DNA from 2 places in the Idiomarina abyssalis genome. Region 2 is predicted to be linked to the other one. Evidence: predicted binding sites of a transcription regulator. Region 2 holds the regulator's gene; the other holds the start of a gene.
What was found. Region 2 encodes MetJ, which represses methionine synthesis genes. Its sites were predicted from a motif close to TAGACGTCTAGACGTCTA; they were not measured.

Region 1 (7,497 bases), 270 kb from region 2:
GCATGCATTGCTTGATACCAGCATGGATATGGTCATCCTGACTGGTCCTGCTGGCAGTGGTAAGACTTTCCTGGCTTTGTCAGCGGCCTTGCAAATGGTGGTAGAGCAGGGAATTTATGAGAAAGTTATCGTGACCCGCAATACCCCGGAAATTGCCGAGTCAATTGGCTATTTGCCGGGCACGGAAGAGGAAAAAATGGCGCCCTGGTTATCGGCAATAACAGATTCCCTGGAGGCTTTGCATAAACACGATGAGAGTATGGAGTCGAGCCTGAACTATATTATGAAAAAAGCCAATATTCAGTTTAAGTCACTCAACTTTATGCGCGGACGCAGCATACAGAACGCTATAGTCATTCTGGATGAAGCGCAGAACTTAACGGCGTCTCAGTTGAAAACCCTAATAACGCGTTGTGGTGAAAATACTAAGCTGGTGGTATCGGGTAATTTGGCACAAATTGACAGTTATTACTTAACGGCTGTGACTTCAGGTTTAACTTATATTGTTGAGCGCTTTAAAGACTACCCCGGTAGTGCAACAGTTAACTTGAATGGGGTGGTGCGGAGTCCGTTAGCTAAGTTCGCAGAAGAGCATCTTTAATCAGTTAATGGGCACAACCGTGTATTGCTCAGTGTTGACCTGAAACTCGGTTTCTCCTCCAACCTGGCCCAGAGGCATTGCCGCCGGGCCAGTAACATCTACTAGTATGTAATTCACGCCATTGTGTTTCACGCTAATGTCATCGCTTCTGCTACTAATAGATATACCGAAAACCGCATGGTTGGGCAGGTAAATGATTGCCATTTTTGGGGTCTCAATAATTTCTTTAATTACCGAGCTCATTAACGTGACTTTGCTGTCGCAGTCGCCCTGATTATAGTAGAGCAGCTGGTTAGGGGGTACGAAGCCATCTCCACGGCTATCAAGCTTACTGCTCAAGTCGTTATAAGGGATCTGCTGAATAAAGCTGGCGATGTAATTGATGTAATTGCGCTGTGTGTTGTTACCTAACTGCTCTCCAATAGCTTGTATTAACGGGCGTAATACAGCCGTCATTTCGCTGGCAATAGCGGGGTGGTCGGGAATAATGCCCTGTTCACCCGGAGGCAGAGTGAGCTGACGATAAAAGTTGGCTTCTAAATAATCATTCCAGCGTTCATTGTAGTATTCGTGTAAAAGCCTTTTGTATTCATTCAGCTGCGCTTGTTTTTCCTGAGTTCTGCTATTGGCGGTGACCAGCTCTACTGACTGTTGACGGGGTGTAAGGCGAGCCTGAATACCCTGCCATTGTTGCTGCCGGATGTAGCGATTCAACTGGTGAGTAAGCTCGCGTTGACTGCGCTCCAGATTAAATCCCCGATAACGCTTTAAAGGTTGCAGGAACTCTCTTTTATCGACCTGGAAGTCAAAGGATTGCTGACTGTCGTTAAAGTCACGCCATTGATAAGAAAAGGTTAACTGGCCGTCTTGGGTTCCGTTAAGGTTAAAAAAGTTTTGGCCATTTGCTGTTAGAGGAAGAGTAAAGAGTAACCAGATAACAGCACAGATTTTATGTGTCACTCTGATTACTCCTGTTGCCCCTTAAAACTTCATTTCAGTAATAGGGCTGTCTTCGAATTTAAGGTCTACTTGATACTCAATGCCGCCGGCGCGAACGAAAAAATAAGTCTTTTCTTTCTTAAAGACTTCTTGCAGGGAAACAAGCCTTAAGCCTGGGCGACGCTCAGCAGGTAAGTCTGTAAATTCAACTGAACCTCGCGAAACCAGTATGTTTTGGTAACGAGGACCAGTAATTAAAAGCAGTTTCTTATTTTCGTCTTTCAGTAGAATGGTATTACCCGTTACTGAATAGGGTTCTTCATTACCAAACAAAGCCAGCTCCTGTCGTGTCAACTTATTACTGACGACACTATAACGAATTATCGGTTTTTGGCAAATAACCGTTCAGAAAATCTTCAACAATTATTAACGCCGCTTGACTGTCGACAAGTCCTTTTTCCAATTTTCGAAAGCCGCCTTCGGCAAACAAGCTTTCGCGTGCGGCGGTTGAAGTCAGTCTTTCGTCCTGAAAAGTAACAGGTAAGCCGAAACGCCCATGAAGTCGGTTACCAAACTTTTTGGCTCGTTGCGTCAAGGGTTGTTCGGTGCCGTCCATATTCAGAGGCAGGCCAACGACCAGTTGCTCTGGTTGCCATTCGGCAAACAGCTTTTCAATAAGCTGCCAGTCGGGTATACCTTCCTTTGCTTTTAGCGCGGTTAATGGCGAAGCTGTTGCGGTAACGGTTTGACCAACCGCAACACCAATGCTTTTGGTACCAAAGTCAAAGCCAATAACAGTACTCATGCGTGGCCGACATCCGGTCCCAGTTGCCACACATCAAAACCAAGCTGCTCTGTGGCTTTTTGCCAGCGCTCACTTGCTGGTGTATTAAATAACAGCTCAGGGTCTGCCGGAATCGCTAACCAGGAATTCTCACCCAGTTCTTCCTCTAACTGACCGGCTTCCCAGCCTGCGTAACCCAGGGTCAGTAAAAACTGAGGCGGAGCCGCTGATGAACCTAAGGCTTCCAGAATATCCCGAGAGGTGGTCACCATGATGTCATCGCTCAGCTTCTGACTGGCACGCCAGTTATCCTGAGGTGGGTGAATCACAAAGCCCCGTTCACGACCCACGGGACCACCCTGGTAGACATTACCCTGCAAGTGCTGGTTATTTTCCGGGTAAACAATTTCCAGTTTATCCAGCAGCGAGGTAACGCTTAAATCTGCAGGCTGATTAATTACCAGCCCCATCGCACCTTCTTCATTATGCTCACAGATATAGGTCACGGTCCGTTTAAACATCGGATCGTTCAGCATAGGTGTTGCTATCAAAAAGTGATTCTGCAAATTGTTCATCGATTCACCGACTCCTTAACGATAATCTCTAACAAGGATATGGGGGCGTCTCATAGAAATTCAATTCAGCTTCTCTTCAATTGCCTGAAAGACCATTTCTGCAATATTGATGTCGTAGGCGTTTTCAATTTCACGCATACAGGTTGGGCTGGTGACATTAATTTCGGTAATGCGGTCGCCAATCACGTCCAGCCCAACGATAATGAGCCCTCGTTTTTTCAGTTCAGGTGCGACCTTACGAGCCAGAGCCCAGTCATTGTCGGATAAAGGTTGAGCCCGTCCGTTGCCCCCGGCGGCAAGGTTTCCGCGAGTTTCTCCGGCGCTGGGAATTCGCGCTAAAGAGTAAGGCACTGGTTCGCCATTAATGATAAGAATACGTTTGTCGCCGTCTTTAATTTCAGGCAGGTACTTTTGCACCATGGCGTAGCGCTGACCTTTTTCGGTCAGGGTTTCAATAATAACGCCCAGGTTACTGCCGTCTGCCCCTACTTTAAATATCGAAGCTCCGCCCATGCCATCCAGAGGTTTTAAAATCACATCACCGTGTTTTTTATGGAACGCTTTAATCACGTCAGCCCGGGAACTGACCAATGTGTCAGCAATAGAATCTGCGAACCATGAAGTAAAGAGCTTCTCGTTGCAGTCACGCAAGCTCTGCGGTTTATTCACCACCAGGCTACCGCGTTGCTCGGCCAGTTCCAGAATTTGCGTCGCGTATAAGAACTCGCTGTCAAAGGGCGGATCTTTACGCATCATAATGACATCAAAATCTTCAAGCGGGCGGTACTGGCTGTCACTTAAGCTGTAAAAGTCACTTTTTTGATCCTGAACACGAACTTCCCGAGCAAAGGCCATTGGTTGACCGTTATCAATAACTAAGTCGCCCATTTCCAGATAAAAACATTGATAGCCGCGAGCCTGAGCTTCCAGCAGTAAGCGGAAACTGGTGTCTTTTTCGGTTTTTACAGCGGCGATTGGGTCCATCACCATAGCTAATTTTTTCATGTAAACTCCTTTAACCTAAGTCGCCAAACTGATATTGCACGGTGGTAAGCGCCGATAGCGCGGCGGTTTCTGTTCGTAACACGCGAGGACCCAAACGCATTGGATTAAACCCTTGCTGTTCAGCAGCACTGACTTCTTCGTCAGTAAACCCACCTTCGGGCCCAATGAGCAATTGTATCCCCTTTTCGGCGTGTTGAAACGATGAAAGCGGTTTTGTCGCAGTGGGGTCTAAAGTCAGACGAAGCCCGGCAAATGTGCTTTCAATAAAGTCGCTGAATTGCTGAGCTGGTTTAACTTCAGGAATTACACTGCGACCACATTGTTCACAAGCTGAGCGCACAATTTTTTGCCACTGCTGCTGCTTTTTCTCCAGCCTGTCGCCACTGAGTTTAACGCCGCAACGTTCACTGAACAGAGGCGTAATTTCGGTAACGCCCAGCTCGACTGACTTTTGCAGAACAAAGTCCATGCGGTCACCGCGTGAAATGACCTGAGCAAGATGCACGCTGACAGGCGACTCTGAATCATTTACCTTGCTGCCGGTTGCAAGAAAATACGCAGACTTTTTTTGAACCGAGGTTATGGTCGCCTCGTAGTCTTGTCCGTCACCGTTAAATAAAGCAATGTTATCACCTACGTTCAAGCGCAATACTTTGATCAGGTGCTGGAATGCATCCGAGCTCAGTTCGGTTTCAGTTTGTAAATTTATAGAGGCGGGGTGATAAATCCGCGGTACTCGCATGTCGTCAGCCTTATTCGGACTTTTAGACGTCCAGAAGTAGAAAAAAACAGAGTGATCGGTTACATTATGCAACCAGTATTGAGTGATTTCATCAAAATAAAGGAATAGTGGGCATATGTCACGTCACCTGTTTACCTCAGAGTCAGTGTCCGAAGGGCATCCGGACAAAATTGCCGACCAGATATCCGATGCGGTTTTAGACGCAATTTTAGCAAAAGACCCGAAAGCCCGTGTTGCCTGTGAAACCTATGTAAAAACCGGTATGGTGCTGGTTGGCGGCGAAATCTCAACAAATGCCTGGGTGGATGTTGAAGACCTGGCCCGCGAGACTGTCAAAGATATCGGTTACCGACATTCTGATATGGGTTTTGACGGCGCATCGTGTGCGGTATTGAACGCCATTGGTAAACAAAGTGGCGATATCAACCAGGGTGTTGATCGCGCTCATCCCGAAGAGCAGGGCGCTGGTGATCAGGGCCTGATGTTCGGCTATGCTTCTAATGAAACCTCTGTTTTAATGCCTGCGCCAATTACTTATGCGCACCGCGTTATGCAGCGTCAGTCGGAAGTGCGTAACAATGGCACCCTGGACTGGCTACGTCCTGACGCCAAAAGCCAGTTAACCTTCGTTTACGAGAACGGTAAGCCGGTCGCTATTGATACCGTGGTTCTGTCAACTCAACACAGAGAAGACATTACTCAGGAAACGCTGCGCGAAGCGGTTATGGAAGAAATCATTAAACCGGTATTGCCGGAGCAGTGGATTTCCAAAGATACGCAATTCCATATTAACCCAACCGGACGCTTCGTCGTTGGTGGGCCTATGGGCGACTGCGGTTTGACGGGTCGTAAGATCATCGTCGACACCTATGGCGGTATGGCGCGTCACGGTGGCGGTGCTTTCTCAGGTAAAGACCCGTCAAAAGTTGACCGTAGTGCGGCTTATGCGGCGCGTTATGTTGCTAAGAACCTGGTTGCAGCCGGTTTAGCAGAGCGTTGCGAACTGCAAATTTCTTACGCTATTGGTGTTGCTGAACCAACCTCTATTAGCATTGATACCTTCGGAACGTCTAAGCACTCAGAAGAGCAGTTAATTGCGCTGGTGCGCCGTCATTTTGACTTACGTCCTTACGGATTAATCAAAATGCTTGACCTGGAGCGCCCAATTTATAAGCAGACAGCGGCATACGGGCACTTTGGCCGTAATAACCTGCCGTGGGAGCAAACGGACAAAGCCGCCGATTTACAGGCTGATATTTAAACAAAATTTTGCCTATAAATTTGCTTGTACCCCCTGAAATGTGGAGAATACGCGCATCGCAAGTTGCTCTTCATCTTCCAGGGGGTTTTTCATGTCAGATCGTCAATATCTCGCCAATGCTATCCGCGCGCTTAGTATGGATGCGGTTCAAAAAGCTAAGTCCGGCCACCCGGGAGCGCCCATGGGTATGGCAGATATCGCCGAAGTGCTATGGCGTGACTACCTGAAACATAACCCTAATAATCCGGGCTGGGCTGACCGCGACCGCTTTGTTTTATCAAACGGGCACGGCTCAATGCTGATCTACTCGCTGTTACACCTCTCAGGTTATGACCTGAGTATTGATGATTTAAAGCAATTCCGTCAGTTAGACTCAAAAACCCCGGGTCACCCTGAATATGGTTATACCCCTGGTGTGGAAACTACCACCGGTCCGTTGGGGCAAGGGCTTGCAAATGCGGTAGGTATGGCATTGGCCGAGAAAGTATTAGCCGCGCAGTTTAACCGTGAGAACCACGAAATTGTTGACCACCACACCTACACTTTCCTGGGTGATGGCTGTTTAATGGAAGGCATCTCTCACGAAGCTTGTTCGCTGGCGGGCACCTTAGGTTTAGGTAAGCTCATCGCGTTTTACGATGACAACGGCATTTCTATTGATGGCGACGTTGAAGGCTGGTTTACCGACGATACTGCGAAGCGCTTTGAGTCTTATGGCTGGCACGTAGTCAATAAAGTCGACGGACACGACTCAGCAGCCATCACCCGGGCTATTGATGAAGCCCGTGCTAACGAAGATAAACCGACTCTGATCATTTGCAAAACGGTGATTGGCTATGGCGCACCGAACAAACAAGGCTCTGAAAGCTGCCACGGTGCACCTTTGGGCGATGACGAGATTGCAGCAGCGCGCAAACAGTTGAACTGGCCACACGAAGCCTTTGAAGTGCCGGCTGATGTTTACCAAAAATGGTCTGCGGTCGATAAAGGCGCAGCGGTTGAGTCTTCGTGGAACAAACGCTGGGTGGCTTATGAACAGGAACACCCGCAACTGGCAAAAGAATTGAAGCGCCGTTTGAATGGAGAGCTTCCGGAAAACTTCGAAAACACGGTACACAACTATGCTAAGCAACTGCAAAGTAGCCCAGAAGCTATAGCTACGCGCAAGGCGTCATTGAATGTACTGAATGAGTTTGGTCCTAAATTACCTGAACTGTTAGGTGGCTCGGCTGACCTGGCCGGCTCCAATCTAACCTTATGGAAGGACGCAAAAGGCATTACGGCGGATGACGCCAGTGGCAACTATGTGTTTTATGGCGTTCGTGAGTTTGGTATGTCCGCCATTATGAACGGCGTAACCCTGCATGGCGGGTTTAAAGCCTACGGTGCAACCTTCCTGATGTTTATGGAGTACGCCCGCAATGCTGTGCGTATGTCAGCGCTTATGAAACAGCCCAGCATCTTTGTTTATACCCACGACTCTATTGGTTTGGGTGAAGACGGGCCGACTCACCAGGCGGTAGAGCAGCTGGCTAATTTACGACAAACCCCTAATTTGCAGTGCTGGCGCCCGTGTGACCCGGTTGAAAC
Region 2 (7,497 bases):
GCGGCGTATACCTGTGGAGCTGCAAGACGTACCGCAACCGCTTATTGATGCTTTTCTGGCAACTGAAGACAGTCGTTTTTATCAGCATTTTGGTGTTGATCCTATTGGTGTTTTGCGTGCCTTTAGTGTGTTGCTGACCACCGGTGAGATTCAGGAAGGTGCCAGTACCATTACCATGCAGCTGGCACGTAACTTCTTTTTGACCTTTGAACGCGCGTGGATGCGCAAGATAAAAGAAGCCTTTATTGCCGTTCACATTGAACAGCTCTTAAGCAAAGATGAAATTCTGGAACTTTACCTCAATAAAATTACCTTTGGGCATCGCGCTCATGGTGTCGGGGCTGCAGCACAGGTTTATTACGGTAAGCCACTAAAAGACCTGACTTTAGCACAGATGGCAACCATCGCAGGCCTGCCTAAAGCGCCGTCGAATCTAAACCCAATTTCAAACCCCATTGCCTCGAAAGCGCGCCGCCGTGTGGTTTTGTTGCGTATGCTGGATGAAAATAAAATCAGCCAGGCGGAGTTTGAAGAAGCGGCTAATGCTCCGGTTACCGCTCGTCGCCATGGAGCGGAGGTAACGGTCAATGCGCCTTACCTGGCTGAGATGGTGCGTCAGGAAATGGTAGACCGCTACGGAGACGACCAAGCTTACAATGAAGGCTACAAGGTTTACACAACGATAAGAAGTGATGTGCAGCTGGCTGCGCGTCAGGCCGTCTGGGATAACCTGCACAGTTATGACGAACGCCATGGTTACCGCGGTCCGGTGAGTTTGTTGTGGTCGGCAGAGAAAGAAGAGGAGCCGGTGGAAGAACCGGCTATTCGGCAATACCTTGAACAATTACGCGTTATTGGTGCGGTTACACCGGCTGTGGTGACAGCCATTGGTGAGCAGTCTGCGGAAGTGATGGTTAAAGACGAGGGGAAAATCACTTTACCCTGGGAAGCCATGCACTGGGCCCGCGAATACCTGAACGAAGAACGTCAGGGACCGCCTCCGGAGACAGTCGGAGAAATCATGCAGCCCGGGCACGTTATTTGGTTGCGTCGGGTGAATGACGGCAGTGAATGGCGTCTGGCTCAAATTCCTGAACCAAGTTCCGCCATTGTGTCGCTAAGGCCCGATGACGGCGCTGTAGCTGCTGTGGTTGGTGGTTACAGTTTCCAGCTGAGCCAGTACAACCGCGCATTACAAGCGGAACGTCAGGTTGGTTCTAATATTAAACCGTTAATATATTCAGCAGCCTTTGAAGAAGGATTGACGCTGGCGACTTTGGTTAACGATGCTCCGATTAACCAGTGGAACCCGGGTTCCGGTATTGCCTGGCGACCCAAAAACTCGCCTGAAGTTTACGAAGGGCCTATTCGCCTGCGTAAAGCGCTGGCTAAGTCGAAAAACGTGGTTTCAGTGCGGCTAATTCGCGAAGTGGGCGTAAAGCAAGTGGCAGACCATTTAGCGAAATTTGGGCTGGATCGTTCTGAAATTCCTGAAAATGAATCGCTCTCGTTGGGTTCTCTTTCAATGACACCGATGCAGGTAGCCAGAGCATTTGCTGTTTTCGCAAATGGTGGCTTTTTGGTCGAACCTTATTTCATTGAACGCATTGAAGATGCAGACGGAAACGTTTTAGACGAAACCGACCCGGCGCGCGCCTGTTTCGACTGCGATAAACCGGCACCGCAGGTCATCAGTGAGCAAAATGCATTTTTGGTTGAACAGGCAATGAACTCTGCTGTCTGGGGTGGTGGAAGCTGGCCTAATGGCACTGGCTGGAATGGTACCTCCTGGCGTATTCAACGTTCCAAACCCATTACCGAAGCGGTAGGTCGTAATATTGCCGGTAAAACCGGTACGACAAACGATGTGCGAGACACTTGGTTCTCGGGCTTTACTTCTAGTCTGTCCACCACGGTCTGGGTAGGTTTTGATGATGTTTCCAGAAAGCTGGGGCGTACGTCAAAGCATCCTGAAGTGGACTCCAGTCAGCAGGCAATAACAGGCGGTGAGGCTGGTGCTAAAACAGCGTTGCCGGGCTGGATCCTATTTATGGAAAAGGCGTTACCCCTGTTCCCGTCACGTGAGTTTGGTATTCCACCGGGCGTGGTGAATGTTCGAATCGACTTAGAAACTGGTAAGTTGTCGCATAAGAGCGATTACACAACACGCTTTGAATACTTCATTCGGGGAACTGAGCCGACAGAGTACAGCCGTAATAATGGCAACTCAGACCGCGATATTTTTGAAGACAATGACGACGATTTATTCTAGTCAGGCATTAGGACAAAATGAGTGGGAGCGTTGAGCTCCCACTGCCAGTTTACCCAGTAACTGATTCAAATCGGACTGAACACCACCTGCGGTAACGTGTTTACCTGCACCGGGACCACTTATTACGAGCGGCATTTCAGAATACCAGTCGGTGTAGATAACAAAGATGTTTTCGCCGGGTATTAGGTTTGCCAGCATATCCCCTTCCGGAATGTACTCAATACCAACCTGGGCGGTAACCCGCTGCTCATCACTGACCGTGAAGCTGGCCAGTAGTCGAGGGACCTTACCGTCTTTGGCGGCTTCGTCGAGCATAGCTGCCATGGGCTCATCAAGCTCAGATATGCGTTGCATAAAGTCGTTAAGCGGTATGTCGCGTAAGTTCTCCGGCACAAGGCTTTGTACCTGAATGTCCTGCCAGTCCAGATTCAAGCCAATTTCGCGTGCAAGAATCAGCAGTTTACGGACAAGGTCCTGGCAGGACAGATCCTCTCGTGGGTCGGGTTCGCTGTAACCCCTTTCTTTGGCTTCTTGTACCAGCGAACTGAAAGCCACACCTTTGGTGAAATTCTCAAACAGCCAGGACATAGTTCCGGAGAAAATACCGGAGATACTGCGGATTTCGTCGCCGGAATTGCGTAAGTCATTAATGGCGTAATTCAAAGGCAGTCCAGCGCCAACTGTGGTGTTATAGAGCCACTCACGTTCGTATTCGTGCTGGATGGTACGAATTTCGCGGTACAGCGCTTCGTCAGCCGAGCCCGCGCGTTTGTTGGCACTGATGATATGAAGGCCGTTTGCGAACAGACTCGGGTATAATTGCGCGACTTGTTTGGCATCGGTTAAATCAATCACAACCAGCTCGTCGTATGGCGCATTGGGCAGCTCGCGCAACAGTTCGGTCAATACGTAAGGGCGCGCCAGGCGGTCGAAGTCATCTGCCCACTGGGTCAGTTCAACGCCGTTGTAATCCAGCCATAAACGGCGGGAGTTGGCTATGCCAATAACGCGAACGTCCATCACCTGATTAATGCGATCTCGTTGTTGTCTGAACAGCTCCAACCAGGCTGTACCAATATTGCCACGGCCAATAACCAGCACACCCAGACTGCGGCGGTAGTTAAATAATTGACTGTGTAAACGGTTCAGTAAACGGTTATCAAGCTTCTGCTCTAAAATAGCCACAGCGGAGTCGCCGTTCTGAGTTAAGGCAAAGCGGCGTACTTTTTGTTCTGAAAGCTGGAGCTTAAAGGTCGAAAACTGATCGGTTTCCTGAATGCGGTTACCGACTATAGCGACCATGGAGTAACCGCGAATTTGAGTGATGGCATCACCCGCGCCCAGACTGTCCAGCCAGCCGGTCAGATAGTCTAAGTGGTTTTGGTGAAAGACCAGATACTGCTGATGATTTTCCGGCTCAGTCCAACTGACCAGCGGTTCTAACTCCAGTTCATCCAGGCGCTTTACTAAAGCCTTGTCCTGCAACTCAACTTTAAACAGAACCACTTCGGACAAAGACGTGAAAACTTTGCCGCGGGGCTGCGTATTCTGGAACTGACCAATGCGGGTTTGCTGGTTTTCTACTTTTAAGCTGGAACGTACCGATATGACCATGCGTTGACGGTCGACCGGCTGAAAGGTTCTTGGGTGCAGAACCGGGCTGCCAAGTCTTGCCAGTTCCTCGGCTTCGGTCCAGTCCAGTGTGGGCAAACTGACGACACGTTCAACTTTACGAGGATCCGCCGAGTAAACACCGGCAACGTCTTTCCATATGGTGACCTGGCGAGCATCAAGCAAGCTACCCACCAGCGTAGCTGAGTAGTCACTGCCGTTGCGACCCAGAGTCAAGCTTTCGCCGTTTAAGCCACGGGCAATAAAGCCGGTAACAATAAAGCGGGTGCCGGAATGAGGAGCTACCCGCAGTAGTAGCTTTTCACGGGAGTGCTCAACCTGAATCACAGGCTCTGGAGCATCCGCTGCCAGTAAGAAGTCGCGGGCATCAATGTGGTCGGCCCGGGTGCCCTGTTTTTGCAGCAGCGCAGATAATAAGCGTGCCGACCAAAGTTCACCGTAGGACAGCAGCTCGGCGTTATGAGCAATGTCTTCGTCACCGGCTAACCAACGACGCCAGCGAGTGAAGTCCTGTTGTGACTGTTGCAGCAATTGCTGTTGTAAATCGCCACTTAATAATTCAGTGATAAGCCCTTGCTGAAAATTCTCCAGCTGATCGAGCAGAATACTGGCGGTATCGCCCGGCTGCGGTTTGGCGTTTATAATAGCCAGAATACGATTGGTCGTATCACCAGCGGCGGAAACCACGACAAGATCGCTCGCGCCGGCGTATTCCGTTACAATGCGGGCCACACGTCGATAGCAAAAGGCGTCGGCAAGACTGCTTCCGCCAAACTTGTGTACCTGAACACTGTCGGCAACGGCCTGCTTTTGCTCCTCTGTGAGCTGTGTTGTTGTCATTCCGCCTTCCTTAACTACTCGCATGGATTGGGTTACTGCTACTAAGGCTAAAATATTGTCAGACAAATGTCAGCAACTTTTAGCCATCTAGACGGATAAAATTTGACGGGGTCGCTCAGTCGGGTACAATTCATTACAACTTACAGGGTTTTGTCTGACATCAGAGTAATGAATATGAAATGGAACGGCGAATACATTTACCCGTATGCTGAACACGGTCGTAAGAGTCAGCAGGTTAAGAAAGTTACGGTCTCAATTCCTACTCGGGTATTAAAAGTACTGACTGATGAGCGGACCCGTCGCCAAATCAATAATTTGCGTCATGCTACCAACAGCGAACTGCTGTGTGAGGCGTTTTTACACGCTTTTACCGGTCAGCCGCTGCCCGAAGATGAAGACTTACAAAAATCGAATTCGAATAAAATACCCAAAGCCGTGCGGGAAGAGCTGGAAGCCAGAGGCTTGCCCATCCCGACGGATGACGAATTGGACGATTAATCCTGCATATAATTTTCTGGTAAATCGATTTTCGCCGCGCCGGATTTCACGGCGGCTTCAGCAACGGCGCGAGCCACACGTTGGCACAAGCGTGGGTCGATAGGCTTAGGAATAATGTAGTTGCGGCCGAAGTTTAATTCTTTGACATCGGCTGCTTTTAGCACGGAATCGGGCACGGGCTCTTTCGCCAGCTGACGAATGGCCTCTACCGCTGCCACCTTCATTTCATCGTTAATGGCTGTTGCCCGCACATCTAATGCTCCGCGGAACATAAAGGGAAAACAGAGTACATTGTTCACCTGGTTCGGATAGTCCGAACGGCCAGTTCCCATAATTAAGTCGTCCCGTGCTGCCATAGCAACTTCCGGTTTAATTTCCGGATCAGGGTTTGAGCAGGCAAAAATAACCGGGTTAGGCGCCATTAGCTTCAGCTCTTCCGGGCTGAGCAGGTCAGGGCCTGAAACGCCGACAAAGATATCAGCACCCTCAATAACATCTTTTAGCGTGCGCTTATCGGTATTGTTAGCGAACAGTTGCTTGTATTCGTTTAAGTCATCACGGCGGGTGTGAATAACGCCTTTAGAATCGAGCATATAAATGTGTTCGCGCTGTGCACCGCATTTAATCAGAAGCTCCATACAGGCAATTGCTGCTGCGCCGGCACCGAGACAAACAATGCGTGACTCGGCCAGTTTTTTGCCCTGAATTTCCAGCGCGTTAAGCATACCGGCTGCGGTAACAATGGCAGTACCGTGTTGGTCGTCATGGAATACCGGTACATTGCAGCGTTCTATTAAGGCCTGCTCAATTTCAAAACACTCAGGCGCTTTAATGTCTTCTAAGTTAATACCGCCAAAGGTATCAGCAATGTTGGCAACCGTATTGATAAAGTCCTGTGTGGTACGGTGACTGACTTCAATATCAATGGAATCCAGCCCGGCGAAGCGCTTGAACAAAAGTGCTTTACCTTCCATGACCGGTTTTGACGCTAATGGTCCCAAATTGCCCAGACCGAGAATAGCCGTTCCGTTGGTAATAACAGCAACCATGTTGCCTTTAGCTGTGTACTTGTAGGCATTGTCCGGGTCTTGCGCGATTTCCCGAACCGGCTCTGCTACGCCCGGGCTGTAGGCCAGCGCTAAGTCTTTGCTGGTTTCAGCAGGGGTGGTGAGTTCAACGGAAATTTTACCCGGGGTCGGGTATTGATGGTAATCCAGTGCCTGTTGGCGAAAGTCTGTCATGCGGTGATACCTGAGTCTGGTGATCAGAATGCCGATCAGTCTATCGCTTTTGTGCTAATAAACAAATCTTACCTCCGCCTTTGAGGGTAATGAGGTGAATGAAATTTCCAATGTGTTCAAAAGTACACCAGTTAACTTTTCTTTAACAATAGGCCGCTTAGCGAAACAGGCACAAAAAAAGGCGCTGTTTAGCGCCTTTTTCTTAAAATCTGCTGTTAAGCAGCGTTTTCTATAAGTTTTCTTAGGCTTATTTCTTGCCCAGAGCACCAAAACGCTTCTTAAATTTGTCAACACGACCACCAGTGTCCATTACACGCTGCTTACCAGTGTAGAACGGGTGGCACTCTGAACATACGTCCAGGTGAAGATCTTCTGAGCGGGTTGAACGCGTTTCGAACGTGTGACCGCAAGAACAGCTGACTTTTAAAGTCTCGTACTTAGGATGAATACCTTGTTTCATGGGGTTACCTCAGTTATGGGCCGCATCGCCATTCGATCCAAAGCCGAACACCATGCGCAAAAAAACATCAATGAATTAAGAGCCGCGCATTTTATGTGATCCTGAGCTTGTGATCAAGCAGAATCTGCTGCCTTGTATTCTGCGCGGTAGCGTTCCAGAATAGAGCCATGAAGCAAGCCAACACCGGCAATGAACGACGTTATAAAGTCGCTCTGCCGTTACCTCTTCGACAAACCTATGATTATCTGTGCAAAAGTGCTGAGCCGCTGCCGCAGGGAGTGCGCGTGCGCGTGCCATTTGGTCAGCGCCAGTTAGTCGGCTATGTGGTTACTGAAGCCAATGACGAGCCGCCAACGTTTGAGCTGAAGTCGGTTTCGTCGGTATTGGATGAGCAACGACTGTGGCCGGATGATATTTGGCAACTGGTTCGCTGGTCTTCCGATTATTACCACCACTCGCTGGGGGATGTTGCTGCCAATAGCCTGCCGGTTTTGTTGCGCAAAGGCGATGCGCCGGAATACCTGACTGAAACTTTTTATGCGTTGACTGACTTA

Region 1: metK (methionine adenosyltransferase) is a predicted target of MetJ. The motif match lies at 4,662-4,679, and genes of this name have one in related genera.

Annotation. Positions count from the first base shown of each region.
Region 1 is NZ_CP081832.1:2,169,418-2,176,914, reverse strand. Features, by position in the region: gene K5X84_RS10495 (PhoH family protein) at 1-601, shown strand, start outside; gene K5X84_RS10490 (hypothetical protein) at 602-1,561, opposite strand; gene K5X84_RS10485 (hypothetical protein) at 1,583-1,873, opposite strand; gene ruvX (Holliday junction resolvase RuvX) at 1,911-2,345, opposite strand; gene K5X84_RS10475 (YqgE/AlgH family protein) at 2,342-2,899, opposite strand; gene gshB (glutathione synthase) at 2,960-3,904, opposite strand; gene K5X84_RS10465 (16S rRNA (uracil(1498)-N(3))-methyltransferase) at 3,915-4,646, opposite strand; gene metK (methionine adenosyltransferase) at 4,762-5,907, shown strand; gene tkt (transketolase) at 5,999-7,497, shown strand, end outside.
Region 2 is NZ_CP081832.1:2,439,471-2,446,967, reverse strand. Features, by position in the region: gene K5X84_RS11740 (penicillin-binding protein 1A) at 1-2,272, shown strand, start outside; gene K5X84_RS11735 (bifunctional aspartate kinase/homoserine dehydrogenase II) at 2,273-4,744, opposite strand; gene metJ (met regulon transcriptional regulator MetJ) at 4,919-5,242, shown strand; gene K5X84_RS11725 (malic enzyme-like NAD(P)-binding protein) at 5,239-6,483, opposite strand; gene rpmE (50S ribosomal protein L31) at 6,731-6,943, opposite strand; gene priA (primosomal protein N') at 7,111-7,497, shown strand, end outside.